One region of the Sporosarcina sp. YIM B06819 genome, then DNA from elsewhere that is predicted to be linked to it. Evidence: predicted binding sites of a transcription regulator. Region 1 holds the regulator's gene; each other region holds the start of a gene.

Region 1 (4,133 bases):
CGAATTTGAGCATCTGTTGATGTACATGGCGCCCGGACTGATCTTCTCTTATCTGTACTATCGAACGAAGCGACTTCTGACACCGATAATTGCCCATTTACTTATGAATGGCTTCGTCGTCATCGCACAGCTGAACTTCGACAAGCTTCAAAAGTATATCGATGAGCTAGAAAGTTTAAAACAAGCGATTATCTTCTTTTTTTAATGAAAAAAGTCTTCCACCGAATTTTTTCGGTTTGGAAGACTTTTTACGTTTACTTCTGTTGCCTCATCACTTCATCAATTTGGCGCTGTTGCTCTGCACGCACTTCTTCTAACTGCCGCTGTCGCTCAGCTGTCTCTTCTTCTAGCTCACGCTGCTGCTCCGCCTTCAAATATTTCCGATAGCCAAATCGGGATATAAAAATACTGATTTCATACAACGCAAACAGTGGAACCGTAACGAAAAGATGCGAAAATAGATCCGGCGGTGTAATGAACGCCGCAATGACGAACAAGACGAAATATGCATATTTCCGTATTTTCACCAGTGTGGCCGGATCCAAAATACCGAGTCTTGTTAAAAATAGCAAGACAATCGGTAATTGGAAAATGATGCCGAATGGAATGAGTAATTGAAACAAAAATGAGAAATACTCATTAATACCGATTGTCTGAACAATGTCGAGATCTGTCGATAAATTCATCATGAACCTCATTACATAAGGCAATAGTACAAAATAGGAAAATGCAATCCCACCGACAAATAAGAAGAATGTGAACGGGATATAATTCAATGTAGCCCGTCGCTCCGTTTCATGCAAACCCGGGGAAATGAACGCCCATAGCTGATACATAATAACCGGTGAAATGATAATCACCGCTATAAAAATAATCACTTTCAAGTAAATCATAATCGGGTCGAGCACGTTGAACGCATTCAACGTAATACCTTCCACTATCCCATCGGATTGCAGGAATTGAATAATAGGCTTTGCGATGAAAAAGCTACCCGCCACTGCAATCACAAAGAAAACGACGATTACCATCAGCCGTTTTCTAATCTCATCTATATGTTCAATGATTGTTAAGTTTTTTTCTGTCATTGGACAAACACCCTAACTTACTTCACTTCTTCTTTCTTAACTTCCACTATTTCTGCTTTCTTGTCTTCCACTTTCTTCACATCGTCATCTTCTACGAGACCTTTCGTCGCGTTTTTAAATTCACGCAATGAAGAACCGAACGCCTTTCCAATCTCAGGCAACTTCTTCGGACCGAAAACAAGCAACGCAATAATGGCGATAATAATTAAACTCATTGGACCTGGCATCTCAGACACCTCCCTCGTAGCAGAAGGATTCAATCATCCCTCATTCTGCTATCCATTTTACACGAAAACCGCTAATATTACTATTATCGAGCAATTACAATTGTGAATGTTTAACGTCATTTTTCATGAAATAAATAAGTGTCTGCAACTCAACAGATAAATCTATTGTATGGACACGCACTGAATCAGGTGCAGAAAGACGGACTGGCGTGAAGTTCAAAATCCCTTTAATGCCCGCCTCCACCAACTTATCCGTTACATCCTGTGCCACACGTGAGGGCACCGTCAAAATAACAAGATCAATGCCCAGTTCGACAATTTTCTCACTAATTGTATCTGGATGAAAAATAGGTATACCGCTCAATACTTTTCCATCTGCCGGTGCTTTTGGATCAAATGCCACGACGATCCGGGTATTATGATTTTTATGGAAGTTATATTTTAAAAATGCGTTCCCCAAACTGCCCACACCAATTAGTGCGACATCTGTTCCTTCATCTTGATCGAGGATTTGACGGAAAAATTCGACAAGATAATGCACATCATAGCCATATCCTTTGCGTCCAAGTGCCCCAAAATGAGAAAAATCACGACGGATAGTGGCCGCATCAATTTTCATCGCTTCACTTAATTCACTAGAAGACACACGCTTCTTACCCAGGTTGGCGAAGTTTTGAAGAAATCTATAATAAAGAGGCAACCGTTTTGATGTCGCCTGTGGTATTTTCGGCGTTTCTTCTATCATTGTAACCCCCCTGAACATCCAAATTTCGAATCAGTAGGGAATTTGGATTTCCCTAGATTCAAGTTAAACCGATTCTATCGTACAGTACATACCGAACCTTGTAAAGCCAACCGTTGCACGCTTCGCGCCATTCCATTAAACTAAAGAAGAATAGAGGTGCTCAAATATGATTGTATTACAAGTGAACGGACTGACAAAATCATTCTCAGGAACCGATATATTAGAAAATGTCCGGCTCGAAGTGCAACATCGCGACCGCGTTGCACTCGTTGGACGTAACGGAGCTGGAAAATCGACACTACTTAAAATCATTGCCGGTGAAATGACGGCGGATTCTGGTGATTTAATCATCCCGAAAGACGTGAGAATCGGTTATCTTGAACAGCATAGTGGCATTGATTCTGCTTTATCTGTTTGGGAAGAGATGATGACCGTCTTTGAACCGCTCCATATCATGGAAAGACGGCTGCGGACACTTGAGGGACAAATGGCTGATCCAGCGGTATACGACACTCCTACCGACTATGCACGTGTAATGTCGGAATACGACGCCCTACAAATTGAGTTTAAAGATTCCGGCGGCTATCAGTATGAATCAGACACACGCTCCGTCCTTCACGGCATGCGTTTTTATCCCGACGATTATGAAAAAAGTGTCAACCTGTTATCTGGTGGACAAAAAACAAGGTTAGCACTCGCTAAAATGTTACTAAGCAAGCCCGATCTTCTCATCCTCGATGAGCCGACAAACCATTTGGATATCGAAACACTCGGTTGGCTTGAAAAATATCTCGTCTCCTATGAAGGAGCTATCCTGATTGTTTCGCATGACCGCTATTTTCTGGATGAAATCGTCACCATCGTTTACGAAGTGTCTAGAAGAAAAGTAGCCAAGTACACAGGGAACTATAGTGCGTATCTTGACGAAAAAGCGAAAAACTACGAGCGAGATCAAAAGCTTTTTGAAAAAGACATGACCGAGAAGGCCAAGCTCGAAGATTTTATCCAAAAAAATATTGCCCGTGCATCGACTTCAAAAATGGCAAAAAGTCGCCGCAAGTTGTTAGAACGAACAGACTGGATGGATTCGCCTGATGGGGATGAAAAATCAGCTAGCTTTAGCTTTTCTATCGATCGCCCAAGCGGCAATGATGTACTAGCACTCGAAAAAGTTGCGATTGGCTATAATTCCACTCCTGTTTCAACGGGTATCGATTTACGCGTCTACAAACAAGACCGTATTGCCATCATTGGACCAAATGGTGTTGGTAAATCGACATTGTTGAAAACACTCGTTAAAGCGAATGAGCCCGTTTCCGGCTCGATACGCTATGGGACAAACGTCCAATTTGGCTATTATGATCAGGAACAAGCAACACTAATTGGGACAAGCACTGTTCTTCAAGAATTATGGAATGATTGGCCGATGATGAACGAAAAAGATGTACGCTCTGTACTGGGCCGCTTTTTATTCACAGGGGATGACGTAGAAAAACCAGTCACTTCCTTGTCAGGTGGCGAAAAAGCACGACTATCACTTGCTAAGCTGATGTTAGAAAAATCGAATACACTTGTTCTCGATGAACCAACAAACCATCTTGACTTAGATAGTAAAGAAATTCTCGAAAATGCATTGGATGATTTCCCTGGTACTCTTATCTTCGTATCGCATGACCGTTACTTCATTAATCGGATTGCTACAAAGGTTATAGATATTAGTGCGACTGGTGCAGTCGAGTATCTGGGAGACTACGATTATTTCGTTGAGAAGAAGTTGGAACAACAAGAGCTACTTGCCGAAACCACTAGCAAAGCAACTACAACACCTGTGACATCAAGAAAGAATGAAGATGACAAGGAACTGAAAAGGCAGGAAAGAAGGCTGACAAGAGCGATTACAGAGCTTGAGGAGCAACTTTCTCTATTGGACGAACAGCTGGCAGCACTTCAAAATGAACTTGCCACCCCTGAATTTGCGGAAGATCATGTGAAATTAATGGAACTTCAAGCACAGATTGATGCTTGTCAGGATGACCACGATAACAAATCGGAAAATTGGCTAGCCCTTCAAGAAGA
Region 2 (4,133 bases), on a different contig from region 1:
GTTCATCTTCGGTGTTAACACACGTTTGGATAAGTAAGGAACTAACCAATAACTAATTCCGAAGAATGTTAGAATGACCGATGTTCCAACTGTTAAGTGGAAGTGTCCAACTACCCATAATGTATTGTGAACAACTTGGTTCAATTGGTTCGTTGTTTGAGCGATACCACCCGCTCCTGCTGGAATGAAAGCAATCATCGCAATCATCGGTGCGAGGAAGCGAACATCGCCCCATGGTAATTTTTTATACCAACCGAGTAGCCCTTTGCCACCTTTTCTTCTACCTGTGCGTTCAAACACTGAAAACATCGCGAACGCTGTCATAAGAGATGGTAAACCGATTGATAAACTCATAAAGACGTGTAAGAATTTCAATGTTTCTGCCATTCCCGGGTCAACAATTTGGTGGTGAAATCCACCAGGGATGTTTGTAATCACCAGCATAATGACGACGATACGTGTTAACGTATCACTAAAGCGTCTACCACCAATTACTTTCGGCACTATGACATACCAAGCAGATACAGCTGTCATATACCAAATGTTTACTAGCGTATGACCGAAAGCCCAAAACAGTGTACGGCTGACCATGACGTTAATTGTTTCCAGGAAGCCAGCTGACCAGAAAATCAGCATGACGACTTCAATTGTGACACCGATACTTCCGAAGAATAATAGTACGAATACACCTGTTGCGAAGAATGCCAGAATTGGAATACTTTGTCCTGGATTGTTCTTTCGCCAAGTCGCTACGTTGATAAATGCTCCAAATGCACAAACCCAGACACCCAATACAATGAACGCTAGCCCAATATAGAAGAATGGTGAAGCAGCCATTGGCGGATAGAAAGTATAGAGCACTGTTGCTTTATTTAGCAGAATCGGTATAACTGCAATGACAAATCCCACGATTTTCATCCAGAAGCCAATCCAACCCATTGTTCTCACTTTTGGAAGAAGTCCCCCCATCGTATGGGACAGCCCTGCATAAAAGTAACCAATTGTAAAGAACGCTGTTAGTACTAGAACAAGTAGCACACCGTGTGCTGTCAGCACTTGGTAATAAGTAAACCATGATGGTAATTGGATAACCCCTCCGCGTTCGAGGCCTTGTAACAATCCCAAAAATCCACCTATTAGTAATGCTAAAAACGCTACAACCATATATGATTTCGATAACTTTGCATCCTGAGCATTAACGCCCAATATCTTATTCGTTTTTTGTTTTAGTAATTGTGCAGTTGCCATTTTCCTTCCCTCCTTTATTTCACCGTAATTGTTGTACTCATCATCTGGTGACCGATTCCGCAATACTCATTACATAACACTAAATATTCGCCAGGCTTATCAAATTTTTGTGTGATTTTTTGAACATATCCTGGCATAACCATTGCATTCAAGTTGGTGCCCACTACTTGGAACCCGTGAACAACATCTTTTGAAGTCATTGTGAAGGTTACATTTGCACCCGCAGGTACTTCGATATTACTTGGTGTAAAGCCGAATGTTTGTAGCGTCATGATTACTTCATATTCATTGTTGCCTCGATCGAAAACACCAGGGTTATCGAATGGCGCTGTTTGGTCAACTTTTTGTGGATCTAGCGTTTCTTTATGGCTGGGTGGCCCCATGCCTAGTGCGAATGTTTGATATCCCGTGATTAACATGAAGATAACCAACATGCCGCCACTTATGATGAGCCATAATTCTTCATAACGGTGCATTTTCATGTCTTTTCCCTCCCTATACTCTTCCCATGTATAATACGAATAGCAAAACCCACATAGCGAGAATAACCGCACCTACAACACCAACGGAAAATACTGTACCTTTTAGTGAATGTTCTTGTTCATGCTTTTCCTTTTCTTCGATGTTCACTTTTTGAGCTCCCATCCAACTTCACCTCCTGTGTTTTTCCTTATCTCCACTCTAGTTGATAACGCTTCTCACTTTTGTGATTAAAATCACACCCCTCTTGGGAACCCTCAAGAGATACATGATTTCAGTGGCTAGGGACGAAGTACAAAACCATTACAAACTGCATAGGTATCGCATTTTTCATGTGAAATATAAGCGAATAACTAGGCGTTTTGAAATAGTGACAACTTATCGAACACCGTCATTTTATCTGTCTAATCCCTTATCTTCATTCTCAATTAGAAAAAGCTATCTCCACTTCGGCCTTTGCGGACCAAGTGAAGATAGCTTCTAAACATTACAGCGACAATTCTTCTTGTATTCTGTCAGGATAAATAAAGTAGCTTCCTTCGACTAACTTAATCGCTTCTTCTTTTCTCAAATGAGAAATCATGCGATTGACGGACTCACGTGTCGTCCCAATCATATTGGCTAAATCAGAATTCGTAAATTTTGTGTTTAGTTTAATCCAGCCATCTGCTTGCTTTTCTCGATGTGTCTCGCTAAGTCGCAAAAGGAGTAACAGAATTCTTTCGTTCGTACTGCGTAGCGCCATTTCCTCCAGTCGTTGCTGAACATCTACAATCTGATCGCCCAACACACTAAATAACTTGATCGCCAAATGGGGATTCTCCATGAGCACTTCTTCAAAATCATGAATCGAAATGAAATACAGTTCTGCATCCTCGATCACTTGTGCATGGGCAGGATAATTCCCTTTGCGGAAAAATCCGACATGCGGAAACATATCTCCCGGCTGTTTTACACAAACAATCTGTTCTTTGCCAGCCATGTCATTGCGAAATACCTTTACTTTGCCGGTAGCAACAAAATAGACGTGCGTGATTGGATTATCATGCATGAATACCATGCTTTTATCAGCACATTTCTTCTTTTTTATGATCTTAAGGAAGGGATTAATTTCTTTATCGCATAAATCTTTAAAAATCCGAAACTGTCTGATGGTCTCTTTTAGCTGTTCCAAAGAAACACGCTCCTTAGAAATACTTAATATGTATTATATATATATCTTATCATATAGTACGTACATTTATGCGATTATATCTTTCTAAAATGTAAAATTCGGTAGGCGATTTCTGATAGTGGTTGACATGAAATATTCAGCAGCCGAATTTTTGTGAGTCAAAGGTCCTGAAATGACAATAACTCTGTTGAATTGATCGATAACTGCTGGCAAATGATTGATAATGGCTTGGAATTGATCGATAACTTGCTGCAAATGATCGATAACTCCTTTGAATTGATCGATATTCTAAACGAGCTAAAATAATATTCAATTATCAGACTCTTGCGGTAAAATAATGATAAGAAATTTTATGGAGGCGATGTTAATTGATTATGAAGGAAAAAACAAGTTCTTTAAAGGCGGTCGGACTGGAAGCACTGCTGCAAAGGTTACCGGAGAATCACCCACGTTATGCGGATATAAAAAACGAGCTGAGAAAAAACCGAGCAGGTGACAACGGCGAAAGAATACTTGCGAATGTTTTTCAGAAGTACCAGTTCCCATTTGAACATTACATCTTCCATGATTTGAATCTACAATCAACCGGCAAGTTCCAAATAGATACGCTTTTTCTTTTTAAACAAGGTGCGGCTATCTTGGAAATGAAAAATATTGCCGGCCGAATTAATTTCCCCGAAGAGTATAATCAAATTACACGAACCCTTGAAAATGGACAAGTTGACTATTTTGAATGTCCATCGGTCCAGCTAGAGCGCAATAAAATGATGTTAGAAGATTGGTTTCATGCGCATCACGTGGCTATTCCCATTTATCAAACAGTGGTTTTCCCCAGGCCACAGCAGCAATTTGAAAACCTTCGAAAGGATCTGACTCTCCTTTTCCCCCTCGAGATCCCTACTTATCTTCGAAGACTCAGTTCACTTCACTCAACTATCGATTTTCTTCAACTACAAGACATTGCACAAAAACTGATGGCTGCTCATCGTGAGTACGATCCATTTCCACTTACAAATAAGTACGGGATTCATCCGTCTGAATTGCTTACGGGCGTTCGTTGTAGTCAATGCGGCTCATATGGCATGCAGTCTATCTACAATGGATGGGGTTGTCAACAATGCGGCTATGTTGATCCTCATGCTCATATTCAAGCTTTGGCAGAATACTTCATGTTGATAGATTACCGTATTTCAAATAAAGAATGTCGGCGTTTTCTACGACTAGATTGCCA
Region 3 (4,133 bases), on a different contig from region 1:
GCTGTCACAATCGTTAAAATACCCAAGACAATTTGAACCGCAATTGTCACTGAAATAAAGCTAAATCGTTTCTGAAATGAAGCGCCCCATCCTTTTGCAAAAGACCAATACGTCAGCAATAAGCTGTATACGGCCAAAATAACACCCAACATTCGATGTATCGTTTGAATCTGTTCAGGACCCGTGCTCGGCATGACCGAATCACCACATGTCGCCCAGCCACAACTCGTGCCGATAAAATCATGCTTCACATAAGCACCTACAAAAAGAATAAGGAGGACTAAACCTAGTAACACCTTGATGTGCCGAGTTATTTTCTTCTGTTGCTGATTGCTAAGCGCAATACGATGGCGTCCAGGCTTCGTCGATCGTCGACAAATCACTAATACACAAGCAAGGAACAGCATCGCTATAATTAAATGCCCCGCGATAATAAATGTCGGGAGATGATACCAAACAATAATCGCCCCAAGCACCACTTGAAGAGCAAGCAAAGCTACCATCCAATAGGCTGCCCTACGAACGGTATGTTCCATCTTCGCGCGCACAACCTTAACAAATAGAATAATAGTTAGAATTCCAAGAACAGCCCCGATGACCCGATGTGCAAACTCAATCAACGTATCCCCTTGCAAATTTGGAATCACTTTCCCATTACATAAAGGCCATTCCGGTCCGCAGCCCATCCCTGATTGTGACGACGCCACATATCCCCCGAACACGATTAAACCAAAAGTGATAACTGCTGTTAACAACGCCAAGCGCTTAATCGACAAATTCAGTCCCCCTTTTTACTATATTTTTTTAAATGACATCCCGCTTTCAATATTGCCAATAATCCCTCAAATTATAAGCAATAAATATGAAGTTTTTAAGTAGTTTGCCAATTAATTTCCTGAATAAAAAGGCCACCTGTATCTGTTCTTCTTATGTGTATAACTTTCCTCGCCATCGGTTAGGTTACTAGCAAGTTCCGGTGAAAGGATGAGCGACTTGAAAACAAAATGGAGCGTACTAATCATCGTCCTACTAGCTTGCCAATTCATCATCATTGCTTGTAGTGATAAAAATATCGTCAAGGACAAACCCGATGATGATGAAAAACAATCCCTTGGCGAACAGTATGGCTTTACTTCATTTGATGTAGCGATTGACACGAAGGATAAGAAACAAGCCGTCATTGCGAACTATGAGGAAAAACCCGATAAGACAGAGGCCATGTACGAGAATAAAATGGAGGATGCTTACTTGCACGGTAATCAAGCGATGGATAAACTCGATAAAATTTTCCAAGAGATGGATTTGGATCCTGAAGCAGATGACGAGGATTTGATCAAGCAAACGGCGGAAGCATTCGGGATAATGGATTATAAAACGTTGAAACTAACAGTGACATTTAAAGGCCATGATGCGAAAAAGTTGATGATGTCAAAGTAAAGGAGTTTGAACGAGAGGAAGCATCGAAGGAGGATGCTTCTTTTTTTGATGAATAAACTTCACATCGTTTTATCTGTTCAATAATTTGTAATATTTAGGGATAGCGTAATTAAAAAATTGCGCTATAATTTAATTTCGTGGAATCCAACTTGAATCACCTCTTTTTTTCATCATTCATGTGAAATTCTTCACAAACATTTCATATTTTCTTCACACTTCACAAAAAACACCATGATTTTACTTAGATTAGGAGAGATGTGGCGCCCATTTGTACCTGTTCACCAAAGTCAGTCCCTAAAAACATGTAGAAAGATAAAAAGAGCCGGAGGAAATTGACATGAAAGAAACAATCGCGACGATTAGTAATATGGCCGTTTCTAAAATTAATTTATTGAACTCTAGTAAAGCTAGATACTTCACTGTGACAATGATGGCGGGATTTTTCGTAGGATTAGGTGTTGTGCTGATTTATACGATTGGTGGGATGCTAGGGCCATCGGGTTTTGCAGGTACAAAGCTTGTCATGGGGATGGCATTCGGCGTTGCGCTTAGCCTCGTCCTTATGGCTGGAGCCGACCTTTTCACGAGTAATAATATGATTATGACCATCGGGACCTTAATGAAAAAAACAACTGGATACGATACTTTCAAAGTGTGGACCTATAGTTATTTCGGAAACTTTGTCGGCTCCATTGTCGTTGCAGCGTTATTTTTCTATTCCGGCCTGGCCTCCGGCGCGACAGCCGATTTCATCACAACAGCAGCTAGTGGCAAGATGAATACGCCATTCATGGAGTTGTTTGTCCGCGGGATTCTGTGTAATATTCTTGTCTGTTTAGCTGCCTGGTGTTCCATCAAATTAAAAGATGAAACAGCTAAACTAATTATGATTTTCTGGTGCTTATTTGCCTTCATCACTTCTGGTTTTGAGCACAGCATCGCCAACATGACATTGCTATCTATTTCACTCATGGTTCCCCACCCTGAAACTGTTTCGATGGTAGGATTGGCAGCAAACTTAGTACCCGTCACTATCGGCAATATCATTGGGGGTGCATTATTCATCGGGGCAGCTTATTGGTATGGCGATTCGAGCAAAAGCCCCGTGGAACAAAAACATAGGGCTTCGGCAAAAGTGTGACAGGTCAGAATTTCATTAAATTTATAAGCCAAAAGCCCCGAAATGACGATAACTCTGTCCAATTGGTCGATAACTCTTAACAAATGATCGATAACCTTTGGCAATTGATTGATAACTTCCTGCAATTGATCGATAAGTTTCCAATGATGCTAAATAAAATAAGAGCAGTCCAAAAAGTTAGTGAACGCTAACTTCTCGGACTGCCCTTTGATTCATAACCCTAGTGAAATATATTTCACTTCTATATATTCATCTATCCCATGATGACCGCCCTCGCGACCAAGACCACTTTGTTTAAAGCCGCCAAACGGAGCTTGTGGTGTCGATGGCAGTCCGTCATTCAAACCAATAATGCCGTATTCAAGCTTCTCAGTTATTCGGATGCCCCGCGTAATATTTTCTGTGAAAACATAAGCTGCCAGTCCATAAATCGAATCATTAGCCCGTTGAATGACCTCCACTTCCGTCGAAAATGTACTAATGGGCAATACAGGACCGAATGTCTCCTCTCGCATACAAACCATATCATCTGTGACGTTTGTCAAAATCGTTGGTTCAAAGAACAAGCCACCTCTCCCAGTGCCGCCAAGTTCAAGGGTTGCGCCTTTTTCTTGTGCATCATCGACATGTTGTTGTACTTTTTCAACCGCGGAGGCATCAATGAGCGGACCAATATCCACGCCTTCATCTAATCCATTACCGACCTTCAACTGCTTCGCTGCTTCAACAAGCTTGTTAGTAAACAGTTCCGCAATTGATTCCTGCACATAAACACGGTTGATACAGACACAAGTTTGACCTGCATTGCGGAATTTCGCCGCCAGTACACCCGCTACCGCCTTATCCATATCGCAATCTGCCATAATAATGGCCGGCGCATGTCCACCTAGTTCCAGTGATACTTTTTTCACTGTTTCCGCCGCACCTTGCATTAAAGTCTTACCGACTTCCGTCGATCCTGTAAATGTTAGTTTGCGGACACGCTTATCTCGTAACCAAGCCTCCCCAATTGTTTTGGAATCCCCCGTCACAATATTAACGACGCCATCTGGAATACCCGCCTGTTTCGCTAATTGGACTAATTTAATGGCTGTGAGTGGTGTTTGCCCCGCCGGCTTAATGACAACCGTACAACCTGCTGCCAAGGCTGGCCCAACTTTCCGTGTAATCATCGCCGCCGGAAAATTCCACGGCGTAATGACTGCAGCTACTCCTACGGGCTGTTTATGCACAAAAAGGCGCTTATTACGCTGTGTAGCAGGTATAATCTCACCGTAAATCCGCTTGCCTTCTTCCGCATACCAAGACATAAACCCATTCGCATAATTGATTTCACCACGCGCTTCTAAAAGCGGCTTCCCTTGCTCTTGCGTCATCGTCGTCGCCAAATCTTCCGTCTGCTGCTTAATCAAATCATACCAATCGCGAATCAATTCACTACGCTCATAAGCCGATAAACCTGACCACTCTCCAAACGCCGCATAAGCAGCATCAACAGCTAATATTGCTTCCTCACTACTTCCATTAGGGACAGTTGCAAATATTTCTCCTGTTG

What was found. The regulator Rex, encoded in region 1, represses fermentation and respiration genes when NADH is low (regulators of the CRP and FNR family bind a similar motif). The targets are predictions, from matches to a motif close to TTGTGAAATATTTCACAA.
Region 2: R2B72_RS09670 (cytochrome C oxidase subunit II) is a predicted target of Rex. The motif match lies at 1,953-1,970, and genes of this name have one in related genera.
Region 3: R2B72_RS09815 (formate/nitrite transporter family protein) is a predicted target of Rex. The motif match lies at 1,614-1,631, and genes of this name have one in related genera.

Annotation. Positions count from the first base shown of each region.
Region 1 is NZ_JAWLIQ010000019.1:70,967-75,099, forward strand. It holds gene R2B72_RS13570 (type II CAAX endopeptidase family protein) at 1-205, shown strand, start outside; gene tatC (twin-arginine translocase subunit TatC) at 255-1,085, opposite strand; gene tatA (twin-arginine translocase TatA/TatE family subunit) at 1,103-1,312, opposite strand; gene R2B72_RS13585 (redox-sensing transcriptional repressor Rex) at 1,407-2,057, opposite strand; gene R2B72_RS13590 (ABC-F family ATP-binding cassette domain-containing protein) at 2,224-4,133, shown strand, end outside.
Region 2 is NZ_JAWLIQ010000012.1:38,859-42,991, forward strand. It holds gene R2B72_RS09660 (cbb3-type cytochrome c oxidase subunit I) at 1-1,248, opposite strand, end outside; gene R2B72_RS09665 (cytochrome c oxidase subunit II) at 1,263-1,730, opposite strand; gene R2B72_RS09670 (cytochrome C oxidase subunit II) at 1,744-1,893, opposite strand; gene R2B72_RS09675 (Crp/Fnr family transcriptional regulator) at 2,216-2,902, opposite strand; gene R2B72_RS09680 (nuclease-related domain-containing protein) at 3,277-4,133, shown strand, end outside.
Region 3 is NZ_JAWLIQ010000012.1:75,079-79,211, forward strand. It holds gene R2B72_RS09805 (COX15/CtaA family protein) at 1-776, opposite strand, end outside; gene R2B72_RS09810 (YusW family protein) at 994-1,437, shown strand; gene R2B72_RS09815 (formate/nitrite transporter family protein) at 1,775-2,578, shown strand; gene R2B72_RS09820 (NAD-dependent succinate-semialdehyde dehydrogenase) at 2,791-4,133, opposite strand, start outside.